DNA from 3 places in the Sphingomonas sp. 2378 genome. Region 3 is predicted to be linked to each of the others. Evidence: riboswitches for the same ligand, from Rfam matches in the RefSeq annotation. Region 3 holds a riboswitch; each other region holds the start of a gene.

Region 1 (7,674 bases), on a different contig from region 3:
GGTCGCGCCTTCGTCCTTGGAGGCGGGCACCGGCAGGCGGATGCTGATCGTCCGGCCGTCGCCGACCGTCTGGATATTGGCTTCACCCACGCCCAGCCCATCGACGACCGAGCGAACCCGGTCGGCGGAGGGCGGGGTGGGGAATTTCTCTTCGATCATCAGGCCGCCGACAAAGTCGACGCCCAGATTGAGGCCCTTGGCGAAGGTGACGCCGACCGCCAGCAGGGTGAGCGCGAGCGTCAGCCCGAACGCCCAGCCGCGCAGGCGGACGAAGTCGATGTTCGTGTTGTCGGGGACGAGTTTCAGGAGGCGCATGATCTGTTCTCCTGCCTCAAATGTTGATGGTCTTGGGCTTTTCGCGGCGCAACCAGAGCGCCACGAGCATCCGCGTGAAGGTAACGGCGGTGAACACGCTGGTCACGATGCCGATCAGCAGCACGACCGCGAAGCCCTTCACCGGGCCCGAGCCGAGCACGAGCATGATGACGCCCGAGATGGCGTGGGTCACGTTCGCCTCGAAAATGGTGCGGCTGGCTTCCTTGTAACCCAGTTCGACCGCCTGGACGACGTTGCGCCCGCGCCGTCGCTCTTCGCGAATCCGCTCGTTGATCAGTACATTGGCGTCGACCGCGGTGCCGATGGTCAGGATGAAGCCCGCGATACCCGGCAGGGTCAGCGTCGCGTTAAGCATCGCCATGACGGCCAGGATGACCAGCACGTTGATGACGACCGCGATGTTCGCATAGATGCCGAACCGGCCATAGGTGAGGGTCATGAACACGATCACCGCGACCGCCGCGATCGCCGAGGCGAGAATGCCCGCGCGGATCGAGTCGGCGCCCAGGTCAGGACCGACGGTGCGTTCCTCGACGACCTTCAGGTCGATCGGCAGCTTGCCCGAACGCAGCGAGATGGCAAGCTGGTTGGCGGTATCGACGGTGAAGTTGCCGCTGATCTGGGCGCGACCACCGAGGATCGGCTCGTTGATGTTGGGGGCCGACAGCACCTGGCCGTCGAGGATGATCGCGAAGGGCTTGCCGGTATTTTCCTGCGTGATCCGCGCGAACTTGCGGCCGCCCTGCGCGTCGAAGGTGATCGCCACCTGCGGCGCGTTGGTCTGCTGGTCGAAGGTCTGTTGCGCGTCGATCAACTGGTCGCCCGAGATGATGACGGGGCGTTTCACCGCGATCACCGGTGCGCCCAGCGGGTTGCCGGGATAGGGCAGGACCTGGCTGCCGGCGGGAGCATTGCCCTTGACCACTTCGACCGGGTTGGCGGTGGTGTCGACCAGCTTGAATTCCAGCTTGGCGGTCTTGCCGATCAGGTCTTTCAGCGCCTGCGGATTTTGCAGGCCGGGCACCTGCACCACGATGCGGTTGGAGCCTTGCTGGAGGATGGTGGGCTCCTTGGTGCCCAGCGCGTCGATGCGGCGACGCACGACCTCGGTCGCGGTCTTCATCGCGGTATCGACCGCCTGGGTCAGCCCCGCCTGGGTCGGCTTCAGGACGAAGCGCGAGGTGTCGACGACCTGGATGTCCCATTCGCGCTGGCCGGTCATGCCCGCCCCGCCGCCGGTGATCGTCAGCAGCCGCTCGCGCGCCGCATCGACCTGGGACGGGTCGCGCAGCATGAAGCTGAGCTGGCCGCCACGGACCGAGATGTCACCGATGTCGATACGCGGATTGCCGCGCCGCATCTCGGCCGCGACCTGGTCGCGCATCGTCTCCAGCCGGGTATTGGCGAGGTCGGCGGTGTCCGCCTCCAGCAGCAGATAGCTGCCGCCCGCCAGGTCGAGGCCCTTGTTGACGCGCGGATGGGGGATCGCCCCCCATTTGTCGGTCATGCTCTCGGGCAGGAAGCTCGGGATCGCCAGCAGGCACAGGGCCGCCAGCAGCGCGACGATGGAAGCGACCTTCCAGCGGGGGAAATCCAGCATCGGTGGATCAGTCGTTCGCGGGCTTGGCGGTGGGATCGACCACGTCGGTCAGCGTCGCCTTGACCACGCGGACGCGGACATTGGGGGCGATCTCGACCTCGACCAGCGTGTCCTCGACGCGGGTCACCTTGCCGACGATGCCGCCCGCCGTGGTGACCTGATCGCCCTTCTTGACCCCCTCGACCGCCGCTTGCAGCGTCTTCATGCGACGCTGTTGCGGGCGGATCATCAGGAAGTAGAAGACCACGAAGACGAGGAGCAGCGGCGCGAGGCTGAGGAACGAGGCGGCGCCGCTGGACGCGGCGGCCCCGGTGGTTGCCTGGGCGGTGAAGGGAATGAACATTCGGACCCGTCTATGCTGAATGGGCACGGGCACCGGCCGACCGATGACGATCGACAAGCCCCCATGTCGGATAGCCTGCCCGCTACCATCGCAGGCGGACAGGCGCAATGGAGAGCCGGATGTGGTGTCGGCACCGTCGCAACATCAAGGCTTGCATCCCACGGAAAACCCGCCTAGAGGCCGCCGCTCGGTCGGGGCGTAGCGCAGCCTGGTAGCGCATCACACTGGGGGTGTGGGGGTCGCAGGTTCGAATCCTGTCGCCCCGACCAATCTTCTTCCTACATGGGCGGATGACGGCGGAGCGGGCGGAAGCCCGTTCTTTCGCCATGCCCATTCCTCCCTGCGCAAAGCGCGGGGAGGGGGACCGCCGCGCAGCGGTGGTGGAGGGGCGAGGGGCGTTTGCCCCTCCACCACTCGCTGACGCGAGCGGTCCCCCTCCCCAAGCAAGCTTGGGGAGGATTGGGCGTTACCGCACCGTCATCCCCGCCGCCGTGATCTGCGACAGCAAATTCGCCCGCACCGCATCCGTTACCGGAGGCAATGGCCGCGCCGCCTTGCCGTGGCGCAGGCGTTCGCGGTCCTTTTCGTCCGGCTCGACCCGCCGGACCCGCACCGCCGCCCTGCCCACCGCGCGCAGGCCCAGTTGCTCCGCCGCGCCGCGTGACAGGTCGATGATCCGCGACGATCCGGCGAACGGCCCGCGATCGTTGACCCGCACGATGATCCGCCGCCCGGTGTCCAGCGCCGTCACCTCGACATAGCTGGGCAGCGGCAAAGTCGTATGCGCCGCCGTCGCCCAGCCTGGGCGGAAGCGTTCGCCATTCGCGGTGCGCTTGCCCGATTCGCCGCCATACCAACTGGCATAGCCCAACATGTCGTAGGTCGCGTCCTCGGCGGGGACATAGGTGACGCCGCGCACCGAATAGGGCTTGCCGATCCGCACCGGATAATCGCTGACCGGCCGGTAGTTCCCGCCGGAGCAGGCCGCGACCAGACAGGCCGCCGCCGGTGTCCATCGGCGCATCGCTTTCCTTATCATGGATGTCGATTAAGCCGCGCACGCCGCCGGATAAAGCCGTTTGCGCCTCCATCCGCCGCAGACTATCCCCATGACGACCGGAACGGGCTTTCAGCCCAGACCGGTCTTTCGCGCCGGTGCCCTTCGGGGCTTGAAACGGGAATATGGTGCAAATCCATAGCTGTCCCTGCAACTGTAAGCGGTGAGCGAGCGATGCCGGTTCCTGCCAACGGGGAACAGCCACTGGAGCCATCCGGGAAGGCCGCATCGCCGACGCTTCGACCCGCAAGCCAGGAGACCTGCCGGTGCGAGTCGCTCTTGCCGCGATCCAGGGGATGGTCATGGCCAGGATATATTGTATCATGCGAGCGACGCCCATCGGCCGATACGAATCGGCCATCTTGCCCGGCGTGCGTCCGTGGGGCGGGATGGTGACCGCGATCGCGGAGTTCGGCCTTTGTCGCAATGACGCCAGGGGTATCACCCATGTCCAACCATCCTGCCGGAGCCCCCCGCGCCCGGTTGCCGCTGAAAAAGCGGGTCGCGCTGTTGATGGGCGCGCTGATTATCGTCAATATCGCCGTCTGGGGCTGGGCGCTGAGCGTGTTCGCGGGCAACAGCCTGATGCTGGGCACCGCCCTGCTCGCCTATAGCCTGGGGCTGCGCCACGCGGTCGATGCCGATCACATCGCCGCCATCGACAATGTCACCCGCAAGCTGATGCAGGATGGCCAGCGACCCATCGCGGTCGGCCTGTGGTTCGCGATCGGCCATTCCGCCATCGTACTGATCGCGGCGACCACCGTGGCGCTCGCCGCCAGCACGCTCGCCGATTTCGAGGCGTTCGGGCAGAGCGGCGGAACCATCGCCACCATCGTCTCGGCCAGTTTCCTGTTCGCCATCGCGATCATGAACCTCATCATCCTGCGCGACGTCTGGACCCGGTTCCGCCGGGTGGCGCGCGGCGAGCCGATGGCGGAGGCCGACGCCGACATGCTGTTTTCCGGGCAGGGGCCGCTGTCGCGGCTGTTCCGCCCGCTGTTCCGCCTGATCCGGCGAAGCTGGCATATGGCCCCGCTCGGCTTTCTGTTCGGGCTGGGCTTCGACACCGCGACCGAGGTGGCCATTCTGGGGCTTTCCGGGGCACATGCCGCCGATGGCGTGTCGCTGGCGACGATCCTGGTCTTCCCCGTGCTGTTCGCGGTCGGCATGGCGTTGATCGACACCGCCGACGGGCTGGTGATGCTGGGGGCCTATGAGTGGGCGTTCGTTCATCCGCTGCGCAAGCTCTACTATAATATGACGATCACGCTGGTTTCTGCCTTGGTGGCGCTGGTGATCGGGGGGATTCAGGCGACCGCCCTGCTGGCCGAGCGGTTCGGCTGGACGGCGGGGCCGTTCCGTTATGCGGGCGCGCTGTCCGAGCATTTCAACGTGCTGGGCTTTGCGATCGTCGGGCTGTTCGTCCTTTGCTGGGGGGCGAGTTTCCTCCTCTATCGCTGGCGCGGGTTCGCGGCGATGGAGGCGCGAATTGCCAAGCCCGGCGCGGCGGGATAAATGCCGCACATCGGGGGCGAAAGTCTCCGAAGATCGCGCCGGTGCCCGCAAGGGCTTCAAACGGGAATGGGGTGCAAATCCCCGGCTGTCCCTGCAACTGTAAGCGGTGAGCGAGCGATGCTGGTGCCCATTGAGGCACGGCCACTGGAGTGATCCGGGAAGGCGCATCCCCTTGCTTCGACCCGCGAGCCAGGAGACCTGCCGGCGTCATGGTCGCTCTTGCCTGGACCCAGGGGATGGTCGGGGCACGGTTCTCCGTCGGAGAGCGACGAAGCCATGCGGCCGGGGCCGCATCGGTCGCCGGTCAGCGGGATGGATGCAATGTCGCGCCCGTCCGTCACCGCTCCGGCGATCCGCCCCATGCCGTGCTCGCTCGTCCGGCGCGTCGGAGAATTGTTTTGCGCGATCTTTCAAAGGTCCCCGTCACCATCGTCACCGGCTTTCTGGGCGCGGGCAAGACCACGCTCATCAGCCATCTGATCCGCAACGCGGGCGGTCGTCGCCTGGCGGTGGTGGTCAACGAGTTCGGCACGCTGGGCGTCGATGGCGACATCCTCCAGTCCTGCGCCATCCCCGACTGTCCGGCGGAGAATATCGTCGAACTGGCCAATGGCTGCATCTGCTGCACCGTCGCCGACGACTTCATTCCCACGGTGGAGAAGCTGCTGGCGATGGAGCCGCGCCCCGATCACATCCTGATCGAGACCTCGGGGCTGGCGCTGCCCAAGCCGCTCTTGAAGGCGTTCGACTGGCCCGCCATCCGCTCGCGGATCACGGTGGACGGTGTGGTGGCGCTCGCCGATGCGGAAGCCGTCGCGGCGGGCCGCTTCGCCCCCGATCTGGATGCGGTGGAGGCCCAGCGCGCCGCCGACCCCAGCCTCGACCATGAAACGCCGCTGTCGGAAGTGTTCGAGGACCAGTTGGCCTGCGCCGACCTCGTGCTGCTCACCAAGGCCGATCTCGCCGGGCCGGAAGGCGTCGCCAGGGCGCGCGAAATCATCGCCGCCGAAGCCCCCCGCCCGCTGCCGATGGTCGAGGCGGTGGACGGTATCGTCTCCGCCGAGATCGTGCTGGGGCTGGAAGCCGCCGCCGAGGACGACATCGCCGCGCGCCCTTCGCACCATGACGGCGCGGACGATCACGAGCATGACGATTTCGACAGCATCTCGGTGATGCTGGGCGAGGTGGATAGCCCCGAAGTGATCGCCGCGCGCATCGTCACGCTGGCCGAACAGCAGGATATCCTGCGCGTGAAGGGCTATGCGGCGGTCGCGGGTAAGCCGATGCGCTTGCTGGTGCAGGCGGTTGGTCGCCGGGTGCGGACGAATTACGACCGCCCCTGGGCCGCAGGCGAGCCGCGCGGCACCCGTCTGGTCGTCATCGCCGAGCATGACCGGATCGACCGGCCTGCGATCGAGGCCGTGCTGAAGGGCTGAACGCGGTGCATCTCGTCTTTCGCGAGAGCCATGGGCTGGAGGAACAGGCGGTTCCACAGGATCTGGGGCAGCGCCCCGGTGACGTGGTCGTGCTGTCCTTCTCCGACAGCGATCTCAGCGCCTTTGCGGCGGGCTGGCGGGCGGGGGGATTTCCCTGGTCGCTGCGGCTCGCCAATCTGGCGGCTTTGGTCCATCCGCTGTCGGTCGACACCTATGTCGAGCGGACTTTGGTTCATGCGAAGGCGATCCTGATCCGGCTGATCGGCGGGGCGGCGTACTGGGATTACGGCCTGCGCGAAGTCGAACGGCTGGCGCGCGAGCGGGGTATCGCGCTCGCCGTGCTGGCGGCGGATGGGCGCGAGGACCGGCGGTTGATGGCGGCATCCACTGTCGATGAGGCGGTGGTGCGGCGGTTGACGGTGCTGTGCGATGCGGGTGGGGCGGATGCGGCGGCGGTGGCTTTGGCGGCGTTGGCGGCAGTGTCGCCCGTGGCTCTTGCCCCTCCCCAACCCCTCCCCCTGCCGGGAGAGGGGCTTTTCGCTGGTACGTTCGCCACAAGCACGCCCCTCCCGCAGGCGGGAGGGAATGGGGGAGGGCCCTCGCCCCAAGCGATGTCGCCTGCGGCCTTGCCCCTCCCCAACCCCTCCCCCTGCCGGGAGAGGGGCTTTGAATTGGCGCCGGTTGGTGGTTGGACCCCAGACGTTTTGCACTGTCCCGCCGCAACCCTGCTGACCGCAACCCGCCCCCGAGTTCTGATCGTCTTCTACCGCGCCTATCTCGCCGCCGCAGATCTGGAACCCATCGCCGCGCTCCACACAGCGTTGGGCGAACGCGGCTTCGACACCATCGCCCTTTTTGTTCCCTCGCTGAAAGCCGAGGGCGCGGGCCCCTGGATCACGCGCTGGGCCAAGGCCCTCACCCCCGCCGCGATCGTCAACGCCACCGCCTTTTCCGCACGCGGCGAGGACGACACCACCCCGCTCGACGGCGCAGGCGTGCCGGTGTTTCAGGTGGCACTCGCCACCAGCGATCGCGAGGGCTGGCATGGCTCGCCACGCGGCCTGTCGCCCGCCGACCTTGCCATGCATGTCGTCCTGCCGGAGATCGACGGACGGCTGTTCGCGGGCGTGGTCAGCTTCAAGCAGCCGGGGACGCGCGACCCCGATTTCGACGTGGCGCTACGCCTCCACCGCGCCGAGCCGGAACGCATCGCGGCGGTGGTGGACAAGGTGGCGGGCTGGGCGAAGCTGTCCGCGACCCCGGCGGCGGAGCGGCGGCTGGCGATCCTCCTGTCAACCTATCCGGGCAAGGACTGGCAGGCGGCCCATGCGGTGGGGCTGGACGGCTTTGCCTCGACGGAGGCGATCCTGAGCGATCTGCGCGA
Region 2 (7,674 bases), on a different contig from region 3:
CGCCCATGCGCGCGGGACGCCGCAATCGCCGCCAGCCGACCACCACGCCGCTGACCGACAGGATCATTCCGGCGATCGACCAGACCCACATCCACAGATCCCAGGCGGGCCGCCGCGCGGTCAGCCACGGCCAGTCCCAGCAGTGCAGCAACGTATAGACCCATCGATAGGCGCGCCGGACGCGGTCCTGTCGCTGGATCACCGCGCCACTCATCGGATCGACATACAGCCATGTCGCCGCCGGATCGTCGAACCGCATCCGCACGACCGGCAGGCGCGCGGTGGAGGTCCAGTAGAAGTCGGGCCGGTCGAGCCGCTCGCTCGTTACCAGCCGCCCGCCGGGCACCAGCATCGCCGCGCGGGCGGGGACGACCGGCCGCGCGGCGACCAGGCCCGCCTGCTCCAGCCAGCGCGGATGCGACGATGCGCGGTCGATCGCAATTCGCCGCAATCCCGCATCGCCGCTCCATTCGACGGTGCGGGTGCCCCGTGCCAGGCGCGCCAGCCGGTCCAGCGCGACGGGTTCGCCCGCCTGCCCCGCATAGGCCCGCATCGCCTCGGGCGGCGCGGCGCTCCCCGCAAAGGCATGTCCCGGATCAACCGACAGCCAACCGCTGACGATCCAGGTGGTCAGCATCACACCGCCCAGCAGCCCGCTGACATGGTGCCAGAGCATCCAGCCGCGATAGGGGCTCACCCGCCCGCCGCGATAGCGCCGCCGCCCCGCCCGGAGGCGCAGGATGCCGATCCACATGCCGGTCAACGCCACTGCGATGCACGGCCCCGACACCCACATCACCACCTGCCGCCACAGCCCGCCGTCACGGCGCAGCACCGTGGGGTAGATCCAGTGCGGCACCGAGCCGAGCCAGTTCCAGAAACGCTGATCCCACGTCGTCCGCTGCACCACCTGCCCGGTCAGGCTGGAGACATAAAGCTCGGTCCCGGCGGCATCGGCCAGTGCGACCTTCCACAGGGGGCGGTGCCGGTCGAAACCGCCCGCCACCGTCCACTGGTCATGCCCGATCGGCGCGACCCCGCGCACCGCCGCCCGGCCGAAGCGCGCGGCCACGCGGCGGGCATAGGCGGCATCGACGGCAGCGGGCGCGGAACCCGCCTCCGCCGACTGGATGCGCGTCTCCCCCTCCGCCCCCTCGATCCGCCAGACGGGGGTGTCGTCGCGCATCTCCAGCATGATCCGCCGGGCACCACCCTCGCCTCGCGGCGCGATATCGACCCGGCTCCAGTCGATCGGCGTCGCCCCCGCCCAGCCTTGCGCGGGCGACAGCGCGGGATAGGGCACGTATAGCATCACCAGCCCGCTCGCGAACCACATCGCGAAGAACAGGCAGGCGACGATCCCCGCCCAGCGATGCACGAGGAAGGCCAGCCGCACGGCCGACCTTCCCCAGGCACGGTCAGAACGCCGCACGGATGCCCATGTCCAGCGCGCGCGGCCGCCCCAATAGCCATTGCTGGTCGCCATAGGCGGTGACCGCATAGGCCTTGTCGAACAGGTTATAGACCCGCAGGTCCAGCGCGAGGCGCGGGCTCAGCGTATAGGACAGGGTGCCGTCCACCGTCGCATAGCCGGGTATGCGAAAGACATTGCCATTGTCCGAGAAGCGCGGCCCCACATAACGCAGCCCGGCCCGCGCCTGCACCTTGGCCGATGCATCCCAGCGCAGCCAGAGATTGCCCAGCGTCTCGGGCACGTTCGGCGGGGTGCGGCCGGTATAATCGACGCCGCTCGACCGGAAATCGTCGAACCGCGCATCCAGGACGGTGCCGTTGGCGTCGATCCCGAATCCTCGTGGCAGATCGACCGACACCGCCGCCTCGATCCCCTGGGCCGATCGCTGCCCCACCTGCTCGACGGGGCTCGACAGGGTACGCTGCGCCAGCAGCCCGGTCTTCACGATCCGATAGGCCGCCAGCGTCGCGCTGCCCCGGCCACCCAGGAACAGCCATTTGGCCCCCGCCTCGACCTGATGGCCGCGCGCGTTGCTGAATCCCACCTGCCCGGTCGACACCGTGGTCAACGTGCCCAGCGGATCGACGCCGGTGGCATATTGGGCATAGAGCGACAGGGTCGGCACCGGTTGATAGACGACGCCCGCCCGCCAGGTCGCATTGTGGAAGGTCTTTTCGAAGACGAAGCTGTCGGTCCGCGTCCCGCCCGGATAGGCGATGGCCCAGCGACGGACCTGATTCTCCTCATAGCGGAAGCCGCCGATCACCGACCATTTCGCCCCCAGCGTCACCCGGTCCTCGGCAAAGACCGCCAGCGCGGTCGTGCGGGTGCGGTATCGGGGCGCGATCCCCTGCGTATCGAGGAAGCGGCCGGGATCGAAGGCGAAGGGATCGACCGCATCGACTTGCGCGTCCGACCCGAAGTCGTTCTCATGGGTGAAGCGGACCAGATTGGCCTCCCCGCCCACCACCAGCGCATTGGTGATGCCGGGGGCAAGCCCGGTCCGCCACGTCACGCTCGCCTGATCGCCCCATTGGGTCTGGTCGTGACGGATGCCGTAATTGCTGCTCCGCCGGATCGTGCCGGGGGTGCCGGTCGAACCATCCGTGCAGGTGCCGCCCGCGCCCACCCAGCAATAATTCTCCAGATTGCGCCAGAAGCGATCGCTGGTCAGATAATAGGCGATGTTGGACAGGCTGATCACCGCACTCGGCGTCCAATCGATCTGGACCGAGGCGCGGTCGTCGCGGAACCGCATCCGCCCATCACCGACATTATAGTTGCGGTCGCGTACTCGAAGGTCGAGCCGCCCGTCGATCAGCGGCGTCCCGAAATAGCCGATCGGCCGCTGGTCGCCATGATCGCCCCGCACCGTGACCGCGAACATCGGCGAGGGCGTCCATTTCAGCGTCCCCGACAAGGCGACGCTGTCCGAATGCCCGCGATCGACATAGCCGTCCGAACGGCGATAGCTGGCATCGACGCGATAGCCCAGCGCCTCCCCCAACGGTCCGCCGATCCCGGCGGCGGCGCGGACACTGTCCTGTGCGCCATAGCCGATCTCGGCCTGACCATGCGTTTGCGCCGTGGGTTTGCGCATCACGACGTTGACCGCGCCGCCCAGCGCGCCCTGGCCGTAGAGGACCGAGGCGGGACCGCTCAGCACGTCGATCCGCTCGACCATCCAGGGATCGGTCGGGAAGGTGATCGTCCCCGCCGCCGGGAACAGCCGCACCCCGTCGATCAGTTGCAGCACCGATCCCTGCCCCGAAAAGCCCCGCGCCGACAGCGCGGTGCCGCCATTGCCGGGATTGGCGACACTGGCGATGCCCGGCGCACGCGTGGTCGCATCGACGATCGACAGGTCACCCCGCGCGCGGATCGTCTCGCCATCCAGCGACGCGATACTGGCAGGGGTCTCCAGCGGGGTCAGGCCCAGCCGACTGGCCGTGCCGTTGGGCGTATCCAGCGCCTGTTTATCGCGTGTGCCGACGACCAGCACGGTGGCATCGGCCCCCTGCCCCTCTACCTTTTGCGCCCAGGCGGGTCCCGTCCCCAGGACAAGCGCCGCGCCACCCCACAGGCCCAGATGGACCGCTCCGAATCTGTAATGATATAACATACAATTGCCCATAGCGTCTCGTCGCAAACAAGCCGAGGCTTTTCCGTTCGTCTCCGAACGGCCGGATGCCATGCGTACTGGACGCTCTTCCGCACTCGCCATGGCAAACCATTGCGCCTCCGCCATCGTTGGCGTCGCTCGTCGGAAAAGACCTTAGCCTCGGCCATCCCCTGGACCAGGCATGAGCGACCTGACGCCGGCAGGTCTCCTGGCTCACGGGTCATCGCGGCATACGCGCCTTCCCAGGTCACCCCAGTGGCTGGACCGGCCATCGCCGCCCCGTGCGTATCCGCTCACCGCTTACAGTTGCAGGGACAGCCCCGGATTCGGGCGTCGCCGCCCTCACCGCGTTCCCTTTTAATCCCCCTTGTCGGGAGAACCGGCGCGATCATTGCCGGATTATTCCGGCGTCGCATCGGTAGGGGGCTGGCGGCAGCGGCGTCAAGGGTGATGAGCATCGCGCCGAGCCGCGCTATGACGGCATGATGGCACGCAAGACCCGCTATCTGACCGCCACCATGGCCGATGGCTATGTGAAGACGATCGGCCCGACCGCCGCGCCCTTCACCCATTATTGGCGGATCGTCGCCGATCTGGGCGGTGGTCGTACCGAAGTCTTTTGGGGCCATGCCAAGTCGCGCAAGGACGCCAAGGCGAACGATGCCGCCATGGCCGAGGCGATGCGCCAGCGGGGCTGGCTCGGCTATGCGTTCGAGGTCGTCGAGCTGGTCGAGTCCGGCGAACCGCCCGAAGACATGGCCCCCTCCGGCGGAAAGACGCGCCGCCGCCGCTGACCCGCCGACCCCAAGATGATGATTTTGTCATGATGGGGGTTTACGCCCGCGCACCTCATGACTATTGCGACTGCATATCAATAGAAGATTGGGGAACGACATGCTGGCTGGTTCGGCATTGAAGACGCTTGCGCTCGCTCTGTCGGGGGTGGCGGCACCGGCGCTGGCCGAGGGGGCCCGGCCCATCGTCGCGGACCGTGCCACGCCGTCGACCGACAATGGAGCGGGGGACCAGACCGGCAACGACATCGTCGTGCTCGGCAAAAGCTATGGCCGCGAGGTCGGCAAGACCGTGACCCCGCTCAAGGACATTCCCAACACCGTCACGGTGATCGAGCGCGACCAGATCGAGGCGCAGAATCTGTTCACGCTGGAAGATGCGCTGACCGCGACCAACGGCATCACCGTCAACGGCGTGGGCAGCGAGGACCCGTCCTATTTCTCGCGCGGTTTCGCGATCAACAATTACCTGATCGACGGTGTCCCGACCTTCGCCCTCGCCTTCCCCGCCGTGGTGCCCGACCTGTTCTTCTATGACCGGGTCGAGGTGCTGCGCGGTCCCGCAGGGCTGTTCAGCGGCGCGGGCAATCCGGCGGGCAGCATCAACCTGGTCCGCAAACGCCCGCTCGACACCGCGCGGGTGCAGGCGGTGGCGGGGCTGGGCAGCTTCGACAATGTCCGGCTGGAGCTGGACGCGTCGCTCCCCGCCAGCGAGCGGCTGGGGTTCCGCTTCGGGGTCATGGGCCAGGATCAGGACCAGTTCTTCGACACCGCGCACCGCAACCGCGTCGCCGCCTATGCCACGGGCGCGCTCAAGATCGGCGAGCGCACCACCCTGACGGTCGGGGGCAATTACGACCGCTTCCGCCCCGCGATCCAGTCGGGCCTGCCCGGCTATGCGGGCGGCAGCGATGGCAGCGACGGGCGGCTGCTGTCGGTCGATCGCTCCACCTATCTGGGTGCGGAATGGAACCGGTTCGAATCCAGGACGTGGAGCGGGTTCGCCGAACTGGCGCACCGGGTCAGCGACCGCTGGACGCTGCGCGCGACCGGGCTCTATACCGATGTCGATCGCATCGACATCTACAGCTATATCGGCAGCCAGCCGGTGACCGCCGCCAATCAGGGCGTCACCAACCAGATCGCCTATCGCGGCGACAGCAAGCAACAGACCCGCGCCTTCGACTTCAATGCGATCGGCAGTTTTCCGCTTTTCGGCCGCGACCAGACGCTGATCCTGGGTTGGGATTATCAGGCCAGCTCGGGCACCTCCTATTATACCCGCCTGTCGAACTTTGCGACGATCAACGTCTTCGATCCCGTCTCGCCGCCCGAACCGGCGCTGAAGCCCTATGGCCCCTCGGCGCCCTATCGCGTGCCGGGCACCAACCGCTTCGTCACCCAGGTCTATGGCGGCAGCGCGACCGACGTGGAGCAATATGGCATTTACGGCCAGATGCGGCTCAGCCCGGTCACGGGCCTGACCCTGACCGGCGGCGGGCGCGTGACGTGGTGGGACACGACGATCCGTACCCTTCTGGTCGCCTCGGGCACGATCCCGGCCCCGACCCGCTATGGCTTCAACGGCCGCTTCACCCCCTATGCGGGCGCGGTGTGGGACGTGACCGGCGACTGGAACGTCTATGCCAGCTATGCCGACAGCTTCAGTCCGGTCAGCTCGGGCGGCCGCCAGCGCCCCGACGGACGCCCGATCGAGCCGCTGGTCGGCGACCAATATGAGGCGGGAACCAAACTGGCCCTGATGGACAAGCGCCTGTTGCTGTCCGCCGCGGCCTATCAGATCACGCAGCGCAACCGCACGATCAACGACCCCGACAACCTGCTGATCGTCTATCAGCTCGGCAAGGTCCGCGCACGCGGCATCGAGGCGGAGGCATCGGGCGAGATCCTGCCGGGCTGGCGGATCAATGGCGGCTACAGCCTGACCCGCACCAAATATCTGTCGGACATCAACCCGGTGGTCGAGGGGCTGACCCTGACCCCGATCATCCCCGAGCATATGGTCAAGCTGTTCACCAACTATAAGCCGCAGGGCGGTGTGCTCCAGGGGGCCAGCCTGGGCGGCGGAATGACCTGGTTCAGCGAGACCTATGGCGGTGCGGCGGCGACCCGCAACGCGCAAGGGGCGTTCGTGCCCTCCACCATCGTCCGGCAGGGGGCCTATGCCGTGGTCGATCTGCGCGCGGGCTATGAGGTGAACCAGCGGCTGGGCCTGTCGGTCAACGTCAACAATGTGTTCGACAAGACCTATTATGCCCGCATCAACTCCACCGCGCGCGGCAATTATTATGGCAACCCGCGCACGGTGTTCGCGACCTTGCGCTACACCTATTGAGCGTCGGGGGCGGCGTTACGCGACGCCGCCCCTCCGCCCCAGAAACCGGCGGATCGGCCTGTCCCAGACGCGAAGCGCGATCATGGCGAAGGCGATGGTGAACAGATAGAGCGACACCGCGACCATCGCCGTCATGCCGCTGCTCGCACGCTCGCTCGCCACCCAGTTCATATAGACATACACGAACGGATAATGGGTGATGTACAGCGGATAGGAGAGCCGCCCCGCCGCCCGGCACAGCGCTTGCGTCACCCGGCCCCCGTCCGAATGCCGTCCCAGGATCAGGATCGCGGGAAACAGGAACAGCACGCAGGCCGCCTGATAGACGCCGTTCCACTTCACCCCGCCCTCCTCCGGCAGCACCGGCGCGGCGAAGACCGCCAGCAGGATCAGGCTCAACCATCCAAAGCCCAGCCGCACGCGCGGCAACCGCTCGCCCAGCCGATAGAGCAACAGCCCCGCCAGGAACGGATAGGCCAGCCGGACCGGCGCACCCCAGAAATTGGCGAGTCCCCAGCCCGTATCATAGGAGCCGAGCGTCAGCGCCGTCGCGGCGGACACCAGCGCGGCGATCGCGGTCGATCCGACCAGCCAGGGGAGACTCAACCGCCGCAACACCAGGGCATAGGCCAGGTTGGCGATATATTCCTGAAACAGCGTCCAGGCGGGCGCATTGAGCGGATGGCTGTCCCCCAGCCGGTTGGGCAACGGCCCCGACGGCAGCGCCAGCAGCCCCGCGACAAAGGCCAGCGCCACCAGCATCCCCGACGCCTGTTGCCGATCCCCGGCAAAGGGATCGAGCAAATAGCTGAGCAGCCCCAGCACCACACCCAGCACGACCAGCGGGTGCAGCCGTACCAACCGCCGCACGAGGAAGTCCCGCACGCTCATCCGCCCCCACCGGTCGTCATAGGCATAGCCCACGACG
Region 3 (7,674 bases):
GCACAGGGTCGAGGCGGAGATGGCCAGCCGGTCCAGTCCCCCATGCGCGCGCGGTGGCAGCGTCATCGCCGCCGTCTCGCCATTGCCTCGTCCGGTCATGCCATGCCTTTCCGTCACCTAGCCCACGCACATGATATTTTGTATCACTGATAACAAGGGGCAAATCGTGTCACCGTCACGCTTTAAATTGTATTCCGTATAATCTAGCATGGGTCGGATAGCGGAGGAGAGACGGCATATGGCGATGAAACGATGGGCCCTGTGGGCGAGCCTTTCGGCCATGCTGGCGCACACCGCATCGGCGCAGACGACCGAACCCCGGCCCGACTGGGAAAATCCCGCCATCAACCATATCGGCGCGGAGCCGATGCACAGCAGCTTTGCCGGGTTCGAGACGCGCGCGACGGCGCTGGCAGGCGACGTGGCGAAGTCGCGCTATCACCTCTCGCTCGACGGGAGGTGGAAGGTGCACATGTCGCCCAATCCCGAGGCGCGACCGGTCGGCTTCCAGGACCCGGCGCGCGACGTCTCGACCTGGCGCGAGGTGGCGGTGCCGGGCATCCTTCAGGCGCAGGGGCTGAGCCGCCCGGTCTTCGTCGGCAGCGGCTATCCCTTTCCCCGCAACGCGCCGTTCATCGAGCACCGGCTGAACGAAGTCGCCTCCTATCGCCGCGACTTCACGGTTCCCGCGCATTTCGCCGGACGTCGGCTGCTGCTGACCGTCGGCGCGGCGGGGGCGGCCTATTATCTGTGGGTCAATGGCGAGAAGATCGGCTATTCCGAGGACTCCAAGCTTCCCACCGAATTCGACATCAGCCGTGCCGCCAGGCGCGGCCGCAATGTCATCGCCATCGAACTCTACCGCCATTCGGACGGCAGCTACCTTGAAGATCAGGATTTCTGGCGGGTCAACGGGATCGAGCGGTCGATCACCCTCTATGCCGCGCCGCAGATCCATATTCGCGACCTGGGAATCGAGGCCGGGCTGACCAACGAGTATCGCGACGGCACGCTGTCGGCGGAGGTCGATCTGGCGGGCGCGGCTCAGGCCACCAGCGTGCGGGCGACCCTGCTCGACGGCAAGCGGACGGTGCTGACCCGGACCGCGACGCCCAGCGGCACCAGCGCGACGATCACGGCGCAGGTTCCGGGCGTGAAGACGTGGAGCGCCGAAGATCCCAATCTTTATACCCTCCTGATCGAACTGCTCGACGCGAAGGGCAAGTTGATCGAGGCGACCAGCCGCCGCATCGGCTTCCGCACGGTCGAGGTCGCAGGCGGCGAGGTCCGGGTGAACGGGAAGCGGATCATGATCCGCGGCGTCAACCGGCACGAACATGACCCGCACACATTCCGCATCGTGTCCGAGGAGACGATGCGCAAGGATATCGAGTTGATGAAGGCCGCGAACATCAACGCGGTCCGCACCTCCCACTATCCCAACGATCCGCGCTGGTACGACCTCGCCGACGAATATGGCCTGTACGTGATGGACGAGGCCAATATCGAGAGCCACGGCTATCTCAGCCTCACCCAAGAGAAGAACGACCCGACGCTCAATCTGGGGCACAAACCCGAATGGGCGGCGGCGCATCTCGACCGGGTGCAGCGCATGGTCGAGCGCGACCGCAACCACCCGTCCGTCATCTTCTGGTCACTGGGCAATGAAAGCGGTGTCGGGCCCAATTTCGAGGCGGCGGCGAAATGGATTCGCGCGCATGACAGGACGCGGCTGATCAACTTCCTCGGCTATAGCATGAGCGGCTGGCGGCATCCGACCAACGCCTATGTCGACATCTTCGCGCCCATGTATGACGATGTCGAGAAGCTGGCCGACTATGCCCAGAGGCCCGAATTCACCCAGCCGCTGATCCTGTGCGAATATGCCCATGCGATGGGCAACAGCCTGGGCGACTTTCAGGGTTATTGGGACGTGTTCCGCAAATACCCGAAACTGCAAGGCGGCTTCGTCTGGGACTGGGTGGACCAGACGATGAGCCTCAAGGACAAGGATGGTCGCCCCTATTGGGGCCAGGGCCTCGACTATGATCCCGATCCCAAGGATGCGGGGCTGCACGGCGACGACAGCCCCGTGGGCGACGGCGTGATCCAGTCGGACCGCACCCCCGACCCCGAATATTATGAGATGGCGCATGTCCAGTCGCCGGTCCACTTCACCCATGAGGGCGGCGGCTGGCAGGTGGTCAACCGCCACGACCATATCGACCTGTCGCGCTTCACGCTGGACTGGACGGTGCTGGAGAATGGCGTCGAGACGGCGCGGGGCAGCATCGCCACGCCATCGGTCGCGGCCGGAGCGAGCGCCCCCCTGTCCTTCGCCCTGCCCCCGGCGAAGGACGCAGCGGCCGAACGCTCGCTGATCCTGCGCGCGCGGACCAAGGCGGGGGCGATCCCGCCGCTGCCCGCGGGTCATGTCGTCGGCTGGGAGCAGTTCGCGCTCTCCGCCCCGGTCTTCGCCGCCACCACCGCCGGATCGGTCGTGCCGGAGGAAAGCGCCGACGCAATGACGCTGAAAGCCGAAAATGCGGTACTGGAGATCGACCGCGCAACGGGCCTGGTCCGCCGCTATGCCCGTGACGGCAAGACCTTGCTGACCGGCGGCGCGCCCAATTTCACCCGTGCGCCGACCGACAATGATGTGGGTGCTGGCGTGCCCAAGAGCCATGCGATGTGGCAATATTTCTCCGAGCATCGCCGCCTCGACCATATCCAGCGCGAGGGCAACGCCATCGTCGTCGATCACGACATGGGCGTGGGATCGGTCAAGATGCGGACCCGCTGGACCATGGCTCCCGACGGCAGCGCGACCGCGACGGTGCGCTTCACGCCGCTCCGCGCGACATTGCCCGATCCCTTGCGCGTCGGCCTCGCCTTCGCGACGCCGGGGCAGCAATTCGGCCAGGTGAGCTGGTTCGGGCGCGGCCCCTGGGAAAGCTATGCCGACCGCAAGACCGGCGCGAGCATCGCCCGCTGGAGCGGCGCGCTGGCGGACCAGTATCACGACTATGCCCGCCCGCAGGAGAGCGGCAACAAGACCGATGTTCGCTGGGTGCAACTGACCGGCACGGGCGTGGGGCTCCGGGTGACGGGGGCGCAGCCGCTGTCGGTGAACGCCCTGCCCTTCCCCTATGCCGACCTCGCGATGAAGCCGCCGGGCAAGGCGCATAGTTCGGATATCCGCCCGCATGGCGACGGCACGCTGCTGATCGACGCCGCGCAGGCCGGGGTCGGGGGCGATACCGGCTGGAACCTCGATGGCCGCGCGCACATGCCCTATCGCATCGCGCTCCAGCCGCTGACCTACAGCTTCACGATCGGAGCCGCCCAGTGAAGCGACTTGCCCTCCTCGCCCTGTCGCTGACCACCTCGCCCTTGGCGGCGCAGACCGTGCCCGACCGGATCGCCACGTCGCTGGCGCTTCGCGACCAGTGGCAATGGCTGACCCGCGATATCGCCTCGCCCGCCGAATGGGATGCGGACGGGCGGCATTTCCATTATCGCAAGACGGTGGCGGGCGGCTTCGCCTTTGTCGATGTCGACGCCGCCACCCGCGCCAAGGCTCCCGCCTTCGACGCCGCCGCGCTCGCCCCCGCGCTGTCCAAGGTGACGGGCAAGCCGGTCGAACCTTCCCGCCTCCCCTTCGAGCATTTCGCCTATTCGCCCGACCGCACGGCGATCCGTTTCTCGATCGGTTATGACGACACCGTCTATCGCTGCACCGTCATCCGACCGGTCTGCACCATCGTCCCGCCCGAGAACCCTGCCCGCCCGCGCGGATTTGGCGTGGTGCGCGACCTGCGTATTCCCGCCGACAACCATCCCCGCCTTTCCCCCGATGGCAGGCTGGAGGCGCTGGTCCTCGACGACAATCTGGTCGTGCGGACCGCGAATGGCGGCAAGGAGGTCTGGCGCTCCCAGGACGGCAGCCCCGCCAATTTCTACGACCCCGAAACCATCGCCTGGAGCCCCGACGGCCGGCATATCGCGCTCCAGCGCGTCCGCCCCGGCTATGCCCGCATGGTCACCCGCGTCCTCGCCGCGCCGCCGGGCAAGGTCCACCCCGAGGTCGTCCAGCAACTCTATCCCAAGCCCGGCGATGCCGTGGATCAGGAATCGCCCGTCCTGTTCCGCGTCGCGGACGGCCAGCGGACCGAGATCGACCCGGCGCTGTTCGCGGGTGCCTATACCCTGTCCGCCCCCGAATGGCGCGCGGACAGCAGGAGTTTCGCCTTTGACGATCTGAAACGCGGCTTCGGCGAAGCGAAGATCATCGCGGTCGATGCCGACACCGGCGCGGCCCATGCCGCCGTCACCGAAAGCGCGAAGACCTTCGTCTTCCGCGACCGCATCTGGTCGCACGACGTGAAGGGGCTGGGCCGCGAAATCCTCTGGGCGTCGGAGCGGGACGGATGGCGGCATCTCTATCTGATCGACGGCGCGACCGGCCGCGTCGTCCGCCAGATCACCAAAGGCAACTGGGTCGTCCGCGACATTGCCAAGGTCGATGACGAGAAGCGGCAAATCTGGTTCTCGGCCAGCGGCTTCGTGCCGGGCGAAGACCCCTATTACAAACACTGGTTCCGGGTGGATTTCGACGGCCGCAACCTGACCCGGCTGACGCGCGAGAATGCGACTCACGAAGTCCGCTTCTCTCCCGACATGACCACTTACGTCGACGTCTTCTCCCGCACCGACCTGCCGGAGACGATGGAATGGCGTGACGCCCGCGATGGCCACCTGATCCAGACGCTGGAAAAGGGCGACATCACCGCGCTGACCGCCGCCGGGTTCCGCCCGCCCGAACGCTTCACCGCCAAGGGCCGCGACGGCAAGACCGATATCTACGGCCTGGTCGTCCGCCCACGCGACTATGACCCGGCCAGGCGCTATCCGGTGATCGAGAACATCTATGCCGGACCGCACGACAGTTTCGTGCCCAAGGGCTTCTGGCCGTTCGGCGCTTTCTCCGGCGGCGACAAGGTCATGGGGATGCAGCAGCTCGCCGATCTGGGCTTCATCGTCGTGATGATCGACGGCATGGGCACCGCCAACCGCTCCAAGGCCTTTCACGACGTCGCCTGGAAGAACCTGGCCGATAGCGGCTTTCCCGATCGCATCGCCTGGATGAAGGCGCTGAACGCGAAGGACCCCGCCGCCGATATCACCCGCGTCGGTATCTATGGCGGCTCGGCGGGCGGGCAGAGCACACTGAATGCGCTGCTCTTCCACCCCGAATTCTACAAGGCCGGGGTCGCCTATGCCGGGTGTTTCGACAACCGGATGGACAAGATCGACTGGAACGAACAATGGCTCGGCTATCCGGTCGACCGGAGTTATCTGGACGCCTCGGGCGTGGTCCATGCCGGGCAGTTGCAGGGCAAGCTGATGCTGGTCGTCGGCGAGCAGGATTCCAACGTCGATCCCGCCAGCACGACGCAGGTCGTCGATGCGCTGATCAAGGCGGACAAGGATTTCGACCTGCTGGTCGTCCCCGGCGGCGAGCATACCGCCGGGCGCTCCACCGGCCCGGTCGCATATGCCATGCGGCGGCAATATGCGTTCTTCCTGAAGGCTCTGCGCGGCGAGGAGTGAGTTTCTTCCGCATATCGTGCGCACCACCCCGGCGCAGGCCGGGGTCCAGTTTCGGCGCACAATGGAGCGCACCACATCGCGAACGGCGCCTGGACCACGGCCTGCGCCGGGGTGGAAAAGAGGAGGAAGGGGCCGGAAGGAAAGAATTGCCTCCCCTCCTCCACACGCCTATCGCTCCTCCCGCGACAGGTTCCCCTTGGCGGGGGATGAAAAGGGAATGGGGTGCGATGCCCCGGCTGCCCCTGCAACTGTAAGCGGCGAGCCGTTCGCCATCACGCCATTGGGGGCAGAACACCCCTGAGAAGGCGGCGGACCGGCCCCGACCCGCGAGCCAGGAGACCTGCCCGTCGCGGTCGTCCTTCGACCGGTCAGGGTGTGCCGGACGGACGGGGGTTTCCCCTCGCGCGGGCGACGGCGCTTTGTGGAGAATGCCCCGTGACCGAGTCCGTCCCATGCTGAAACCCGCCACCAACGGCCCCGCCGTGGTCGCCTGCAACACCTGTCGCCTGTCCGACGACGTGCGCGAGAATGACGACGGCAAGCGCGGCGGCGCGCTGCTGGTCGAGGCGTTGCGCCGCGTCCAGGCCTCCGACCCCGCTTATGCCGAGGTGGCGGTCGAGGAGATGCCCTGCCTGTTCGCCTGCCAGTCCTTCTGCACCGTCCATCTGCGCTGCCCCGGCAAGGTCGGCTATGTCATGGGCAAGTTCGCCCCCGATGACGATGCCGCCCGCGCCATCCTGGACTATGCGCGGGCCTATGCCGCCAGCGACTGGGGGCAGGTGCCGTACAAGCAATGGCCGCAAGGGGTGAAGGGCCATTTCCTCACCCGCACGCCGCCCGAAGGATTCGTCGTCGAATGAAGGCTTTCCCCACCGTCGCCGCGTTCGAGGCGGCACTGGCCACCTTGCCCGAACCCGATGCGGCCGCCCGTGACGCGGCGACCGCACGGCAGGGCCAGTTGACCAAGCCCCCCGGCTCGCTGGGCCGGTTGGAGGAGATCGCGATCTTCCTCGCCGGATGGCAAGGCCGCGAGCGTCCCCGGATCGAACGGGGCCGCGCCGTCATTTTCGCCGGGAATCACGGCGTCGTCGCGCGCGGGGTCAGCGCCTTTCCGGCGGAGGTGACCGCGCAGATGGTCGCCAATTTCGCCGCCGGAGGAGCCGCGATCAACGCGCTGGCGGCGGCGGCGGGGCTGGCGCTGTCGGTGGTGCCACTCGATCTCGACCGGCCCACCATGGACTTCACCACCGCACCGGCGATGAGCGAGGCGGAATGCCTCGCCGCGCTGAACGCCGGGGCCGACGCGGTGGGCGATGCCGACCTGCTGGTGCTGGGCGAGATGGGGATCGGCAACACCACCCCCGCCGCCGCGCTCGCCGCCGCCAGTTTTGGAGGCGATGCGTCCGACTGGGTCGGCCCCGGCACCGGCGTCGATGCGCAAGGCCTGTCGCGCAAGGCTGTCGCCGTGGCCGATGGCCTGTCCCTGCACCGCGACCATCTGGGCAGCGCCTTTGAAATCCTGCGCCATCTGGGCGGGCGGGAGATTGCGGCGATCGCGGGCGCGGTGCTGGCCGCGCGGGCGAAGCGCGTACCCATCGTGCTGGACGGCTTCATCGGCACCGCCGCGATCGCCCCGCTCGCTTTCGCCAATCCCGGGATCGCCGCCCATTGCCTGGCGGGCCATTGCTCCGCCGAGCCGGGGCATGTCCGACTGCTCGACCGGCTGGGGCTGACGCCGATCCTGTCGCTCGACATGCGGCTGGGCGAGGGTAGCGGCGCGGCGGTGGCGGTGCAGGTGATCCGATCGGCGCTGGCCGCGCATGACGGCATGGCGACCTTTGCCGAAGCGGGGGTCGCCACCGCGTGACCGGGTTCCGCCTCCATCTGCTTCGTCACGGCGAGCCCGAACTGACGGGGCGGATGCTGGGGCGGACCGACAGCCCGGCGACGGCACGGGGCCTCGCCGCCTGTGTCGAGCGCGCGCGCGGGGTGGAGGTCGTGCGACGGATCGGCTCCGACCTGTCGAGAGCCCGCGCCTGCGCCGAGGCGATCGGCCCGACC

The links. Region 3 has a riboswitch for cobalamin ahead of SM191_RS10500 (DUF1636 domain-containing protein). Riboswitches for the same ligand answer to the same signal wherever they lie in the genome.
Region 1: another riboswitch for cobalamin. It lies ahead of SM191_RS12245 (HoxN/HupN/NixA family nickel/cobalt transporter); the one in region 3 lies ahead of SM191_RS10500 (DUF1636 domain-containing protein).
Region 2: another riboswitch for cobalamin. It lies ahead of SM191_RS13455 (TonB-dependent receptor); the one in region 3 lies ahead of SM191_RS10500 (DUF1636 domain-containing protein).

What each region holds. Positions count from the first base shown of each region.
Region 1 is NZ_JAXCMJ010000023.1:11,132-18,805, reverse strand. Features, by position in the region: gene secF (protein translocase subunit SecF) at 1-315, opposite strand, end outside; gene secD (protein translocase subunit SecD) at 332-1,936, opposite strand; gene yajC (preprotein translocase subunit YajC) at 1,944-2,279, opposite strand; tRNA gene SM191_RS12255 (tRNA-Pro) at 2,472-2,548, shown strand; gene SM191_RS12250 (septal ring lytic transglycosylase RlpA family protein) at 2,746-3,303, opposite strand; cobalamin riboswitch at 3,416-3,618, shown strand; gene SM191_RS12245 (HoxN/HupN/NixA family nickel/cobalt transporter) at 3,784-4,854, shown strand; cobalamin riboswitch at 4,877-5,074, shown strand; gene cobW (cobalamin biosynthesis protein CobW) at 5,253-6,290, shown strand; gene cobN (cobaltochelatase subunit CobN) at 6,296-7,674, shown strand, end outside.
Region 2 is NZ_JAXCMJ010000028.1:35,548-43,221, forward strand. Features, by position in the region: gene SM191_RS13450 (hypothetical protein) at 1-1,396, opposite strand, end outside; gene SM191_RS13455 (TonB-dependent receptor) at 1,419-3,596, opposite strand; cobalamin riboswitch at 3,778-3,995, opposite strand; gene SM191_RS13460 (hypothetical protein) at 4,082-4,390, shown strand; gene SM191_RS13465 (TonB-dependent siderophore receptor) at 4,491-6,746, shown strand; gene SM191_RS13470 (acyltransferase family protein) at 6,762-7,674, opposite strand, start outside.
Region 3 is NZ_JAXCMJ010000017.1:58,938-66,611, forward strand. Features, by position in the region: gene SM191_RS10485 (MerC domain-containing protein) at 1-99, opposite strand, end outside; gene SM191_RS10490 (glycoside hydrolase family 2 TIM barrel-domain containing protein) at 245-3,352, shown strand; gene SM191_RS10495 (S9 family peptidase) at 3,349-5,613, shown strand; cobalamin riboswitch at 5,784-5,975, shown strand; gene SM191_RS10500 (DUF1636 domain-containing protein) at 6,066-6,473, shown strand; gene cobT (nicotinate-nucleotide--dimethylbenzimidazole phosphoribosyltransferase) at 6,470-7,480, shown strand; gene SM191_RS10510 (histidine phosphatase family protein) at 7,477-7,674, shown strand, end outside.